One region of the Aquitalea sp. FJL05 genome, then DNA from elsewhere that is predicted to be linked to it. Evidence: riboswitches for the same ligand, from Rfam matches in the RefSeq annotation. Region 1 holds a riboswitch; the other holds the start of a gene.
What was found. Region 1 has a riboswitch for cobalamin ahead of DBR44_RS10025 (energy-coupling factor ABC transporter permease). Riboswitches for the same ligand answer to the same signal wherever they lie in the genome.
Positions count from the first base shown of each region.

Region 1 (7,209 bases):
GCAGCACCTCCGGGGCCATGGCCAATGCGCCGGCAATGGCGACCCGTTTCTTTTGTCCGCCGGAGAGCATGTGCGGCGGGCGGTTTTCCAGCCCGGCCAGGCCCATGGCCCGTATTGCTTCCTCTACTCTTTGTTGTGCGGCGGCGGCCTCCAGCCCCTGGTTTAATGGCCCGAACGAGATGTCTTCAAATACCGAGGCCGCAAACAGCTGGTCATCGGCATCCTGCAAGACCAGGCCCACCTTGCTGCGCAGCCGGTTAAGCCCCTGGCGCGAGTAGGTCACGGCCTCCTGCTCCAGCAACACGCTGCCATGATCCGGCCGCAAGGTTCCATTCAGATGCTGCAAAAAAGTGCTCTTGCCCGAGCCGTTTGGCCCGAGCAAGGCCAGGCAGCGGCCCCGTTGAATGGAAAGATTGATGCCTGACAGCGCAATGACATTGCCAGGAAAGGTATAGCCAAGCTGCTGGACACTGAGAATGGTGTTCATGAAAAAAGGGTTCCGACCAGCACTACGCTACCCAGTAACAGGCTGGTCCATGTCAGGCGTGTCAGGGATAGCGGCTGCGTGCGCCGCAGGACGTTGAATTCGCCGTTCCAGCCGCGGGCGGCCAGGCCGTTTTCCATCCTGCCGGCCCGATCCATGGCGCGTGGAAACAGATTGGCCAGTAGCAGGCCGAGCGAGCGCAGCTGTTGCTTGCGATTGCTTTGTCCCAGTCGCGCGGCCTGTGCCGTATGCATGGCGCTGGCGGTGTCCAGCAGCAGGAAAACCAGCCGGTACATGATCAGGCTGATTTCGGCAATCTCGCGCGGCAGGCCGATTTTGCGCAGGCTGGCCAGGATATCGGTGACCGGGGTGGTCAGGGCAAGCAGCAGCAGGCAGCAGATTCCGGCGAAAGATCTGAGCAGCAGGCCGCATACCGTTGGCAGCGCCGCTGGGGACAAGCTCAGGCCGTGGCGGCTGACATCAAACAGCATGCTCAGCCCGGCGGTCAGCAGGAAGCCGGCGGGTATCAGGGCATAGCGCAACCAGAGTCGCAACGGCACTCTTGCACCCAGCAGCGTCACGCTCAGTACGCTGGCGATGATGCAAGGGGCGGCCGGCCAGGGTGGCAGGCTGATGGCCAGCAGCAACATGCCGATAGCCAGCAGGGCCTTTTCCAGCACCGGCCTTTCCCGCCAGCGACTCAGATGCGCATAGTGATCAATGCTCAGCTTCATCGCGGGCGGCCAGTCCCTGGCGTTTGCCGATGACGTAGCCGATGACGCCAGCGCCAATGGCGGCCTGCAAGGCAAACAGCAGGCTTTCCACTTCGCCGCTTGGCGGCTCCCAGATGGGGGAGAACCAGGGCTGGTAGCCTGGCTTGGCGTGGGTAATGGCGGCGGTGGCCTGATCGTCCGAGCCGGCAAATTTGCCTTCGACCAGCAAGAGCGGCAGCACCAGCAGTGCGACCGTGCCCAACAGCAGCCATTTGCTACGGGATGACTTGGCCATTAGCGTGTCTCCCCGGCAAGAATGCTGACTTTTCTGATATCGGCTACCTTGCCGGCCAGCGCATCCATCACCACCACCGTCAGCATGCCCTCGGCAATGGCCAATGGCACTTGCGTCAGCGCAAAAATGCCACCGAACTTGATGGCGGCAGTCATGAAGCCACCCACCGGGTCCGGATAGGCGAGTGCCAGCTGGATGGAGGTGGTGATATATGTGGCCAGATCCCCCAGCGCAGCGGCAAGAAACATCGACACCGCCACCGACAAGCCAAGGCGCTGCCCCAGCTTCCACAAGCCATAGCTGACCCAGGGGCCGACGATGGCCATGGAGAACAGGTTGGCCCCGAGCGTGGTCAGGCCGCCATGGGCGAGCAGCAAGGCCTGGAACAGCAAGACCATGGCCCCCAGCACCGCCATCACCGCCGGCCCGAATACCACCGCGCCAAAACCGGTACCGGTGGGGTGCGAGCAGGAGCCGGTCACGCTGGGCATTTTCAGGGCAGACAAGACAAAGGCAAAGGCGCCGGCAGCGGCCAGATTCATTCTGGCTTGCGGACGTTCCGACAGGATTTTGCGTATGTGCCAGACACCGCCGGCAAAGAAAGGAGCAGAAACGGAATACCAGGCAAGACAGTGCTTGGCCGGCAAATAGCCTTCCATGATGTGCATGAGGATGACCCACAGTGAAAGTGGCGCGGACTCTCTATACAGCCCCCCGGCTGCATGACAAGCGCGCTCACAGACGATGATGGCAGGTCTCCTGACTTCCGGCTCCAGCAGCGTTGCGCGTCTTCCCGGCTTGGTGTCTTGCTGGTGGATGCAGCCAAGACAGCCAGTGACATGATGCGCAAAACCTAACCGATTACAGTTGCGGGGGCAGTTGCAGCATTGCACTGCATTCCCTTTTCACCGGCGTTGCCGGCACCATCAATGGCCGTCAGGATACGCCAACTTCATGCCCTGCGCAAAATGGCCGCCCTGGCGCACGCCCCGGGCATGGCGCGGGTGCTGCTTGTCTGGCACCTCCAGCCTCGGGCTGCCCACGGGCGGCCGGCAGTGGCTCCTGGCAAGGCAAGCCTCCTTAAGTGTTCGCATTTTGTCAGGCACTGCATTTCGGTTCATTTCCTGGTTTTCATCAGCGCCTCTGCATGCATTTTCCTTGTCTTGCTTCCTGCCAAATGTACAAACGCACGGCTGCTGACTCGCCACGCCACAAAAAGCAGCGGCTGCGGCTGCGGTTGTGGCTGTGTGTCCTCGCTGGCAGGCAACTGAATGATTTGATTAAAAATCAGCGGCTTGAAATGGTGGCTCTGCTTGCAGCACCCCCGTGCAATCTAGCTTTTGTCATATTTGACAGGGAAAATTACAACACTTTCAAGAAAATTCTTTTCAACATGAAGATGCTGAGTTTACAATTGTAAATAACAACAGCTTAAACATTTAATATCTAATGCGCTCGACACCAATGTCATGGTGCTGAAGCGGGTGGCAAGGCTGTTGCGGGTGGTTTGCGAGTGTTCTGGCTGACTGCGTCTTGCGCAGTGGCGGTGGAAGCTTGCGGGGAAGGGCGCCAGGCTGGCGTTCTGTCTGGGGCAGTGTGCTGCCCTGTTAATGCGATGGAGTTTTAGAAAATGAAAAAGATTGTTTCTGTCTTGGTAATCGGGTTGGGCATTTACTCTGCTGGCGCGCTGGCAGCGGATGGCACCATTACCATCAACGGCAAGATCACGGCCAATACCTGCACCATCACCGGCACCAGTGGCAGCAACGTCACCGTGACCCTGCCGACGGTGTCCACCTCTGCGCTGGCTACTGCCGGCCAGGTTGCCGGTGTCACCCCGTTTGCGCTGAACCTGAGCAACTGTAACGGCACCAGTGCCCAGACCCATTTCGAACTGGGTGCCACGGTGGACCAGAGCACGGGCAACCTGTTCAATGCCAGCGGTTCCGGCATGGCCACCAATGTGGAAGTTCAGCTGCTGAACAATACCTTCCAGCCGATCAATGTCGCCACCAGCGCCAACTCGCAAACCGTCACCCTGTCCGGCAGTTCGCCGAACAAGACCGGCACCATGAACTACTACGCCCAGTACATCGCCACCGGTGGCGCATCCACCGCGGGTACGGTGAATACCAGTGTTCAGTACTCGATGATTTACAACTAAGCAGCACCCGCCCGGTGGTCTGGGGAATGCCTCCCCGGATCGCCAGGGCAATCGTTGAGGCAGGTGCAGAATGAAAAAAATAGCAAAACTCGGGGCAGTCGTATTCATCAGCATGGCCATGTTGCTGGCATCCGCCGCGCAGGCCAATGTGGTGATTACCGGTACACGCATCATCTACAAGTCAGATGATCGCGAAGTCACCATCAAGATGGACAATGTTGGCCATGACCCGGCGCTGGTACAGGCATGGGCAGATCGTGGCAATGAAAAGTCCGAACCCACCACGGCCGATGCGCCCTTCCTGATCATGCCGCCGATTTTCCGGGTGGACCCGGCCAAGGCGCAAACGGTGCGCCTGACCTTTACCGGTGATAGCGTGCCACAAGACCGCGAGTCGGTGTTCTGGCTGAATATCCTGGATATTCCGCCCCTGCCCAAGGCCAGCAATGAGCAGCACAACTATGTGCAGGTGGCCTTCCGCTCCCGCCTCAAGCTGTTCTATCGCCCGGCCGGCCTGGCCGGCAATCCGGATGATGCGGCAGACAAACTCAGCTGGCAGCTGGTTTCCCTGGGGGGAAAGCTTGGCTACGCCTTGCGCGCCAGCAATGCCAGTGCCTTTCATGTCTCGCTCAATTTCAGTGCCATCCAGCTGGGTGGTCATGAATACCGCAGCGAGGGTGGCATGGTCGCACCCGGTGGCAGTGCCGATTTCAAGCTGAAGGGGCTGACTGCGCGCCCCACCGGCGAGGCCGCGCTGCTCTACGAAAGCATCAATGATTTTGGTGCTCCGGTGGCGCACAGCCTGCAGCTGAAACCTTGATCAATCAGGACCGGGCCGCCGCGACGCATGTCGTTTGTGCCGGCCGGGTTCATGCCAGATAGCGTGCTGCCATGATAAAAAATCCTAGCCGACAGGCATCGGCCTGCTGGATACCCAAACCATTGAGCCTGATGCTGATCGCCGTGTTCAGTCCGGGGGCAGCCTGGGCGGCCGATACCAATCCGGCGGACGGCACCGTGGCATTGAACGATGTGCAGTTCAATCCCGCCTTTCTGGGGCAGACTCCGGATGGCAAGCCGCTGGATCTGTCGCGCTTCAGCGGCAATGGTGCGGCACTGCCGGGGACTTATCGTGCCGATGTGTTCGTCAATATGGGCTGGCTGGGACGGCGCGATGTCGTGCTGCGCGAGCGGGATGATCACAAGGTGGTGGCCTGTTTTAACCGCACCATGCTGGATGAAATGGGTGTGGACTTCAGCCGTCTGCAAGACAGCGACGCCCTGACCCGGCAAGACGCAAGCCGCTGCCATGAGATCGGTGCCATCGTGCCGGGGGCAAGCAGCAGCTTCAATGCTTCCGATCTGAAGCTGGATGTCAGCATTCCCCAGCTGTATGTCCACAGCCATGCGCGTGGTTATGTGGACCCGCAATACTGGGATGCCGGTGCACCCTTTGCCGGCTTCATCAATTACAACGCCAATGCCTATCGCTATGACAACGGCAGCGCCGGCAAGACCACCCAGTACTATCTGGGCAGCAATGCCGGGCTGAATATCGGCGAGTGGCGGCTGCGCCATAATGCGGCGCTGACGCAGCAGAGCTACCAGAACCAGTCTGGCGACGGACGCCATTACCAGAGTATTTCTGCCTATGCCCAGCATGACCTGACGGCATGGCAATCGGTGTTGACCGTGGGCGACAGCTTTACGCCGTCCGATCTGTTCAGCTCGGTGGGGTTTCGCGGGGTACAGATCAACTCCGACGACCGCATGCTGCCGGAGTCGATGCAGGGCTATGCGCCGGTGGTGCGCGGCGTGGCCGAGAGCAATGCCCGCGTATCCATTCGCCAGAACGGCAATCTGATCTATGAAAACACCGTGCCGCCTGGTGAGTTCCAGATCAACGACTTGTATAACACCGGCTATGCAGGTGACCTGAATGTGACAGTGACCGAGGCCGATGGCCGCACCCGCCAGTTTGTGGTGCCGTATGCCGCGGTGCCGCAGTTGCTGCGTGCCAGTCAGTCGCGCTACAGCATCACGGCAGGTCAGCTGCGTGATGCAAGCCTTAATACCCAGCCAAAATTTATCCAGGCCACCTACCAGCGCGGCTTGAATAATACCGTCACCGTCTATGGTGGGGTGATTGCCGCCGAGCACTATCAGGCCGGCATGCTGGGCGTGGCGCTGAATACGCCGTTTGGTGCGCTGGCCACCGATGTCACCCAGTCGCAGGCGCGCGATCTGCCCGCTGCGGCAGGCCTGGGTTCGCAGCTGACCGGTCAGAGTTACCGTGTCACTTATAGCAAGCTGCTGGAAGCCACCCGCACCAACTTCACCGTGGCGGCTTACCGCTATTCGACCGAGGGCTATCTGGAGTTCAACAGCTACGCCGCGCTGATCAATCAGAGCAGCGTGGTCTACCGCACGCGCAACAAGTTCCAGCTCAATGTCGACCAGCCGTTGGCCGAGGGCTGGGGCCATGTGTTCGTCAGCGGTTCCACTCAGGATTACTGGAACCAGCCCGGGCGTGACCTGCTTTACCAGGCCGGCTATTCCAATAGCTACAAATGGGGCAGCTTCAGCGTGTCGGCTGGTCGCAGCAAGGACTCGCAGAACAACAACACCACCCAGTACATGCTCAGCGTATCGATTCCGCTGGGCAAGCAGCCCACTTCACCCTTGCTCACCGCCAGCCTCACCCGCGACAGCAAACACAATGGCAGCGAGCAGCTGTCGCTGAGCGGCTCGGCCGGCGAAATGCGCAATATCAGCTACAACGCCTATGCCAGCGCCAACCAGTTCAACGGCAAGGACAGCAGCACCGGCGGTGGTGGCAATCTGCAATATGCCACCTCGGTCGCTACCTTCTCGGCAGGGGCCAGCAGCATGGGCAACACCTCACAGCAATCGCTGGGGGTGAGCGGTGCGCTGGTGTTCCACCCCGGTGGGGTGACGGCAGCGCAGTCACTGGGCGAATCCATCGCGGTGATCGAAGCGCCTGGCGCGGAAGGTGCCATGGTCAATAACGTCAATGGCGTGCAGGTTAACCGCAAGGGCTATGCCGTGGTCACCAACCTGATGCCGTATCGGCAAAACGACATCACGCTCGACCCCAAGGGCATGAGTGAAGACGTGGAATTGCAGGAAACCTCCAGCAAGCTGGCACCGCGCTCCGGTGCCATCGCCATGGTGAAATTCCCCACCCAGCAGGGCAAGCCGATGATTGTCCGTTTGCGGCAGAGCAATGGCGACAATCTGCCGGTGGGCGCCAGCGTGCAGCAGGCCGACGGTACCGAGCTGGCCATGGTGGGGCAGGGTGGTCGCACCTTCCTGCGTGGTCAGGAAGGCAAGGCCCTGCGCGTGAGCTGGGGCGCACAGGCCCGACAGCAGTGCAGCTTCAGCTACACCAGTCCGGTGCAAGACGCCGGCGTCCGCAAGAACAAGGGCTATCTGCAGACAGAAGCGGTATGCCAGTAGTCACCCGACGGATCGGGCAGCCAGCCTTGAGGCATGGCATACGGCGATCCGTCCTTTACTGAAATGGTTATGA
Region 1 is NZ_QAJS01000009.1:416,307-423,515, forward strand. Features, by position in the region: gene DBR44_RS10010 (energy-coupling factor ABC transporter ATP-binding protein) at 1-487, opposite strand, end outside; gene cbiQ (cobalt ECF transporter T component CbiQ) at 484-1,218, opposite strand; gene DBR44_RS10020 (energy-coupling factor ABC transporter substrate-binding protein) at 1,202-1,492, opposite strand; gene DBR44_RS10025 (energy-coupling factor ABC transporter permease) at 1,492-2,160, opposite strand; cobalamin riboswitch at 2,224-2,435, opposite strand; gene DBR44_RS10030 (fimbrial protein) at 3,123-3,656, shown strand; gene DBR44_RS10035 (fimbria/pilus periplasmic chaperone) at 3,727-4,476, shown strand; gene DBR44_RS10040 (fimbria/pilus outer membrane usher protein) at 4,608-7,136, shown strand; gene DBR44_RS10045 (fimbrial protein) at 7,206-7,209, shown strand, end outside.

Region 2 (7,209 bases), on a different contig from region 1:
ACAGCCCCAATGCTGGCCCGGTGATGGCCGCCGGTGCCGGTGCACTGGGCGTGCTGCTGGGCGGTGCCGCCAGCTATCACGGCAAGCTGAAGCAGCGCCCCACGCTGGGCCTGCAACGCCCGCCCTTAGCCGAAGACATCGCCCGCGCCATCGCCCTGGTACAACGCAGCCTGTGGCTGTGGGTGGCCGTGGCGCTGCTGGGCGGCGGCCTCATCTGGAGCTTCACACATGCTTGAACACGGAGGCGGCATCCTGCGTGCCGCGCAGCAATACGGCATTCCCGCGCAAGACTGGCTGGACCTGTCCACCGGCTTGAACCCACAAGGCTGGCCAGTGCCGGCGGCCAGCCCGCGCAGCTGGCAGCGGCTGCCCGAAGAGGATGACGGGCTGGAACAAGCGGCGGCGGATTACTACGGCAGCCCGCTGCTACTGCCGGTAGCCGGCTCGCAGCCGGCCATCCAGCTATTGCCCACCCTGCGTCCAGCGTGCCGGGTGGGCATGCTGCCCTTGTGTTATGCCGAACACCCCTGGCACTGGGAGCAAAACGGCCACCAGCTGAGCCGCCATGCTCCGGAGGACATCGATGCCGCCATCGACCAGCTGGACGTACTGCTGCTGTGCCACCCCAACAACCCCACCGGCACCACCTTTTCCCGTGCACAACTGCAGGACTGGCGCGCCCGGCTGGCCTGTCGTGGTGGCTGGCTGATCATCGACGAAGCCTTCATGGATGCCACGCCAGAACACAGCCTGCTGGCTGATGTGGGCCTGCCGGGGCTGATCGTGCTGCGCTCCATCGGCAAGTTTTTCGGCCTGGCCGGGGCGCGGGTGGGTTTTGTGTTTGCCTGGCCGGCGCTGTTGCAGCAACTGGCCGAGGCCATCGGCCCGTGGAGCATCAACGGCCCGGCGCGTGAAGTCGTCAAACAAGCCTTGCAGGACAGCGCTTGGCAACACCACATGCGTGCGCAGCTGGCTACCGACAGCGCCCGCCTGCAGCAATTGCTGCAGATGCACGGACTAAACCCGGCAGGCGGCAGTGTGTTGTTTCAGTGGCTGCAGGGCGCGCACTGCCCGGCGCTGTTCGATTTCCTGGCCCGGCGCGGCATTCTGCTGCGCCAGTTTGCCGATGGCCCCAGTCTGCGCCTGGGCCTGCCACCAGACGAGGCCGGCTGGCAACAGCTGGAAACCGCACTGGCGCAATGGGAAAAGCCTTGAAAATCAGTCGGCAGAATTCCCATTTACCCGGTTGTCACGTATCATGCGCGCTTCAATGACGGTGCCCCGCCAGGGGTGAAACGGGAATGCGGTGAGACACCGCAGCTGCCCCCGCAACTGTAAGCGACGAGTCCGCATCACGATGCCACCGGGGCCAACCGGGAAGGCGATGCCGGGTAAAGAAGCGCGAGCCAGGAGACCGGCCGTCATCCGTGTCGACGCAGGCTGAATCCGGGCGGGGTGTACCGGGGGAATGCACCGTGCCGCCCATCGCCGGCGCGCCGTGCCCTCGCCTGCGGCGACCTATCGTCACCAGAGGGCCGCCATGAATTCATCCAGCCAGCCGTTAGCGGCACGCCACGCCACCCTGCCGGAATGCCGCCGATGAGACAGCACTATCGCCATGTGCTGATGTGCACCGGCCCGCGCTGCACCGAAAACGGCCAGCAGGCCGAAGCCATGTTCAAACAGCTGGGCCAGGCCATCGACGCCTGCGACGGCCTCAAGGTGAAACGCACCCGCAGTCATTGCTTCGCCGTATGCAAGGAAGGCCCCATCATGGTGGTCTACCCGGAAGGCGTGTGGTATCGCAAGGTGGATGCCAACGCGGTGCAGCGCATTGTCAGCGAGCATCTGCAGGGCGACGTGCCAGTGGAAGCCCTGATTTTCCATCGCCTGGGTTTGGGCGATGTCAGCAGTGAAAGCACGCCATGACGCAGCACAACCAGGGCGGCATCGTGCTGCTCAGCCACGCCGGCACCGACCTCACCGCCCTGAGCCGTGCCCCGCTGCCGCCAGACTTCGACAGCGTCGCCAGCTTCGCCCTGCAACACATTACCGACGCCAGCCAGATGCAGGCCCTGCTGGACGGCAGGCTTGCCAGCGCCCGCATCCTGCTGCTGCGGGTGCTGGGCCGGGTACAGGCCATCCCCGCTTTCGAAGCGCTGCACCAGCAGGCGCTGGCACGCAAGCAGGCGCTGATCATCCTCAGCGGCACCGGCGAGCCGGACCCGGAGCTGGCCGCGCTGTGCACCGTGCCGCCATCCATCCAGCAAGAGGCCAATGCCTATCTGCAAGCCGGAGGCAGCAGCAATATGGCGCAATTGCTGCGCTACCTGTCCGACCGTCTGCTGATGACCGGCCACGGCTACCTGCCTGCGGCCGCCCTGCCGGAACACGGCCTGTATCACCCGGAACTGTCCGACGCTTGCAGCATGGATGACTGGCTGGATGATTGGTGTGAAATTCGCCAACCCGGCTGGCCCACGGTAGCCATCAGCTTCTACCGCGCCCACTGGCTGAGCGGCAACACCCGCTTCATCGACATGCTGGTGGACATGCTGGCCGAGCGCCAGATCAACGCGCTGCCGCTGTTTACCTCCTCGCTGCGCAGCCAGGACGAAGCCGGCATGCCGGCAGCGCTGCAATTGCTGCGCGACACCCGCGCCGGCCAGCCCTGCGTGCTCATCAACACGACGTCCTTTGCCATGGGCGAAGTAAATGCCGAAGGTGCCACCAGCGCCAGCTGGGCAGTAGAGGCCTTCGAGCAGCTGGATATCCCGGTGCTGCAGGCCATCACCAGCAGCATGACGCAGGCGCAGTGGGAGCAATCCGAGCGTGGGCTGAACCCGCTGGACACCGCCATGAATGTGGCGCTGCCGGAGTTCGATGGCCGCATCATCGGCGTGCCGGTGTCGTTCAAGCCGGAAGACCCGGCCAGCAGCGACTACCAGCCACTGCCGGATCGCATGCGCCGCCTGGCCGGCATTGCCGCCCGGCTGGCACGGCTGAAGCACACCCCGGCTGCCACCAAACGGGTGGCCTTCATCTTTACCAATTCCAACAGCAAGGCCTCGCAAGTGGGCAATGCGGTGGGGCTGGACTCCGCCGCCTCGCTGTATGCGCTGCTGCAAGCCATGCAGGCCAATGGCTACCAGATCGGCCCGCTGCCAGACAGCAGCGACGCGCTGATGCACCAGTTGATCGACCGTGGCTGCTACGACACCGACTACCTCAGCGCCGAGCAGTTGCGCCAGGCCATTGCCCGCGTACCGCTGGCGCGTTATCAGCAATGGTTTGCTGAACTGCCCGCCCCGCTGCAACAGCGCATGCTGGAACGCTGGGGCGCCGCGCCGGGCACCGCCTATGTCGATGGCGACCAGCTGGTATTTTCCGGCATGGAGCTGGGCAATGCCTTTGTCGCGCTGCAGCCGCCGCGCGGCTATGGCATGGACCCGGACGCCATCTACCACACGCCGGACCTGCCGCCCACCCATCACTATTACGCGCTGTACTGCTGGCTGCGTGACGAATGGCAGGCCGACGCCATTGTGCACGTGGGCAAGCACGGCACGCTGGAATGGCTGCCGGGCAAGGGCGTGGGCGTGTCGCAACACTGCTTCCCCGATGCCCTGCTGGGCGACATGCCCATGTTCTACCCCTTCATCCTGAACGATCCGGGTGAAGGCTCGCAGGCCAAGCGCCGCGCCCATTCGGTGATCATCGACCACCTGACGCCGCCGATGACCACCGCCGACACCTACGGCCCGCTGGCCCAGCTCACCCAGCTGGTGGACGAGTACTATCAGGTGGAAATGCTGGACCCGAGCAAGCTGCCGCTGTTGCAGCAGCAGATCTGGGACCTGATCAAGGAGGCGCGGCTGGACAGCGATCTGGCCGCCATGCTGGGGCATGACCATCAGCATGATGAACACGAACACGGTCATGGCCATCACCAACATGCGGCGCATGATCACCATCATCATGCCCACCCGCCCAAGGCCGCCCAGCCGGGCTACCGCCTGAGCCAGCCCGCCAAGGCTGCCAGCGCCAGCACGGTCAAGGCAGGCAGCATGCAGTTCCGCCCGGCGGCCAAGAGCACCGGCCACAGCCATGGCGCGCATGATCATCACCATCATGGCCACAGCCACGACCATGATGAGCACGGCCACGACCATGCCCACGAGTGGGATGCCACGCTGAATGCCGACGGCGTACCGCTGACACTGGCCAAGATGGAGGGCGTGGACGTGGCCCACCTCATCGAAGACATCGACGGCTATCTGTGCGAACTGGGTGCGGCGCAAATCCGCGACGGACTGCACATCCTTGGCCGCATGCCGCAGGGCGAGGCGCTGGTGGACATGCTGTGCGCCCTCACCCGCCTGCCCAATCTGGCGGTGCCCAGCCTGCCGGCCAGCGTGGCCGCCACACTGGGTGTGGACTGGGACGGACTGCAGGAAGACAAGGGCCGCCGGCTGGAAAACCTGCCGGTCCCGCTGGAGATGAGCAGCCCACAGCTGCTGCACACCCGCAGCGATGCCATCGACCATATCAATCAACTGGCGCGCCTGCTGGTTGCCCTGCTGCTGGCCCCGGATGCAGCTTCGATTCCCGCCGCCATCGCCACCGTGCTGCCGCAGGCCGGCAACAGCACCGCGCTGCAACAGGTGCTGGGCTTTATCCGTGACGAATTGCTGCCCAACCTGGCGCGCACCCACGAGGAAATCGGCAACCTGCTGCGCGGTCTGGCCGGTGGCTATGTGCCAGCCGGCCCCAGCGGTGCGCCCACCCGTGGCATGGCGCACATCCTGCCTACCGGGCGCAATTTCTACTCGGTCGATCCGCGCGGCCTGCCTTCGCAAGCAGCCTGGCGCGTGGGCAGCGAGCTGGCCAATGAAATGCTGGCACGCCACCGCAAGGAAACCGGCCAGTATCCGGAATCGGTCAGCATCAGCGTATGGGGCACCAGCGCCATGCGCACCCATGGCGACGACATTGCGGAAATCCTCGCCCTGTTGGGCGTGCGTCCACGCTGGCAGGCCGAAAGCCGCCGCGTGGCCGGTATCGAGGTGATTCCGCTCGCCGAACTGGGCCGCCCACGCATCGACGTCACGGTGCGCATCAGCGGCTTCTTCCGCGATGCCTTCCCGCAGCTGATTGCGCTGGTAGACGATGCCGTCCACGCCGTGGCCGCACTGGACGAAGACCCGGCGGACAATTACCTGCGCAAACACTATCTCGACGACATCCGCCAGGGCCTGCTGCAAGCCCTGCCGGACAAGCAAGCCGAACCGGCGCTGCTGCGCGTGTTCGGGGCCAAGCCCGGCAGCTATGGCGCGGGCATCCTGCCGCTGATCAACGAGCAGAACTGGCAGAGCGATGCCGACTTCGCCACCGCCTACATCAACTGGGGCGGTTATGCCTATGGCCGCAACGTACAGGGGGCCGATGCCCGTGCCGCACTGCGCCACCGCCTGTCCGGCGTGGAAGTGGCCCTGCACAACCAGGACAACCGCGAACACGATATCTTCGACAGCGACGACTACCTGCAATACCACGGCGGCATGATCGCCACCATCCGCAGCCTCACCGGCCGCCAGCCACGCGCCTTCTTTGGCGACAGCCACAACCCGGACCAGCCACAGGTGCGCGGGCTGAAGGAAGAAGTGCTGCGGGTGTTCCGCTCCCGCGTGGCCAACCCCAAGTGGATTGCCAGCATCCAGCAGCACGGCTACAAGGGCGGGCTGGAGCTGACCGCCACCGTGGACTACCTGTTCGGCTACGATGCCACCGCCCACGTGGTGGACGACTGGGTGTACGAAGAACTGGCCGCCCGCTATGCGCTGGACCCGGCCATGCAGCAGTTCTTTGCCGACAGCAACCCGTGGGCGCTCAATGCCATCAGCGAACGCCTGCTGGAAGCGGCCCAACGCCAGCTATGGCAAGCACCCAAGCCGGAAACCCTGGCCGCGCTGCAACAACTGCACCTGAACACCGAAGCCATGCTGGAAGCACGTGGCGAACATCCGCAGGGCCGCCCATGAAACAGATCTACCCCTTTGCCGCCATCGTCGGCCAGCCACAACTGAAACAGGCGCTGCTGCTGTGCGCGGTGGACCCGACGCTGGGCGGCGTGCTGATCCGTGGCGACAAGGGCAGTGCCAAGAGCACCGCCGCGCGCGGGCTGGCGGCCATTTTGCCGCCCATCCGCCGTGTACCCGGCTGCGCCTTCAACTGCGACCCGGCCTCGCCATTGGCCGAATGCAGCTGCTGTCAGGGCGAACATGCGGCGGCGGAAGATGCCGCCGTCCCCTTCGTCAACCTGCCGCTGGGGGCCAGTGAAGACCGCGTGCTGGGCAGCCTGGACTTTGAACAGGCGCTCAAGCAGGGCCGCCAGGCCTTCAAGCCCGGCCTGCTGGCCAGCGCCCATCGCGGCCTGCTCTACATCGACGAAGTCAACCTGCTGGCCGACCATCTGGTGGATGTGCTGCTGGACGTGGCCGCCATGGGCGTCAACACCGTGCAGCGCGAGGGCCTGTCCATCAGCCACCCGGCGCGCATCACCCTGCTCGGCACCATGAATCAGGAAGAAGGCGAGCTGCGCCCGCAACTGCTGGACCGCTTCGGCCTGATGGTGGACGTGGCCGCCCCGCGCGATGCGGCCATCCGCAGCGAGGTAGTGCGCCGCCGCCTGGCCTTCGAGGCCGACCCGCAAGCCTTCTCCGCCCGCTGGCAGGCCGAAGGCCAAGCCTTGCAGACGCAGATCGGCCAGGCTCAGTCCATGCTGGGCGCGGTGACGGTGAGCGATCAGCTGTTCGACTTCATCAGCCAGCTGTGCTGCGAATTCGAAGTCGCCAGCCTGCGCGCCGACATCGTGCTGCACAAGGCGGCACGGGCGCTGGCCGCACTGGATGGCCGGACACAAGTCAGCGCCGAAGACATCCGCACTGCCGCCATGCTGGTGCTGCCACACCGCCGCCGCCGCAAGCCTTTCGAGCAAAGCGGGCTGGATCAGGACAAGCTGGACGAGCTGACCCAGCAGGCCCAGAATCCGCCGCCGCCCGCCGCCGACACCTCGCCCGCAGACAGCGGACAGCAGTCGGAACAGCCGGCCGACACGCCGGATGACGACAATCAGGGCGAAACAAGCCCGGACAGCGGCAGCGAACAGGTGTTCGCCAGCGCCGCCGCCAGCGATATCGGCACCATTCG
Region 2 is NZ_QAJS01000002.1:30,124-37,332, forward strand. Features, by position in the region: gene cbiB (adenosylcobinamide-phosphate synthase CbiB) at 1-236, shown strand, start outside; gene cobD (threonine-phosphate decarboxylase CobD) at 229-1,215, shown strand; cobalamin riboswitch at 1,258-1,438, shown strand; gene DBR44_RS01635 (ferredoxin) at 1,600-1,929, shown strand; gene DBR44_RS01640 (cobaltochelatase subunit CobN) at 1,926-6,041, shown strand; gene DBR44_RS01645 (putative cobaltochelatase) at 6,038-7,209, shown strand, end outside.
Region 2: linked by a shared signal. The riboswitch ahead of DBR44_RS01635 (ferredoxin) and the one ahead of DBR44_RS10025 (energy-coupling factor ABC transporter permease) in region 1 are both predicted to bind cobalamin.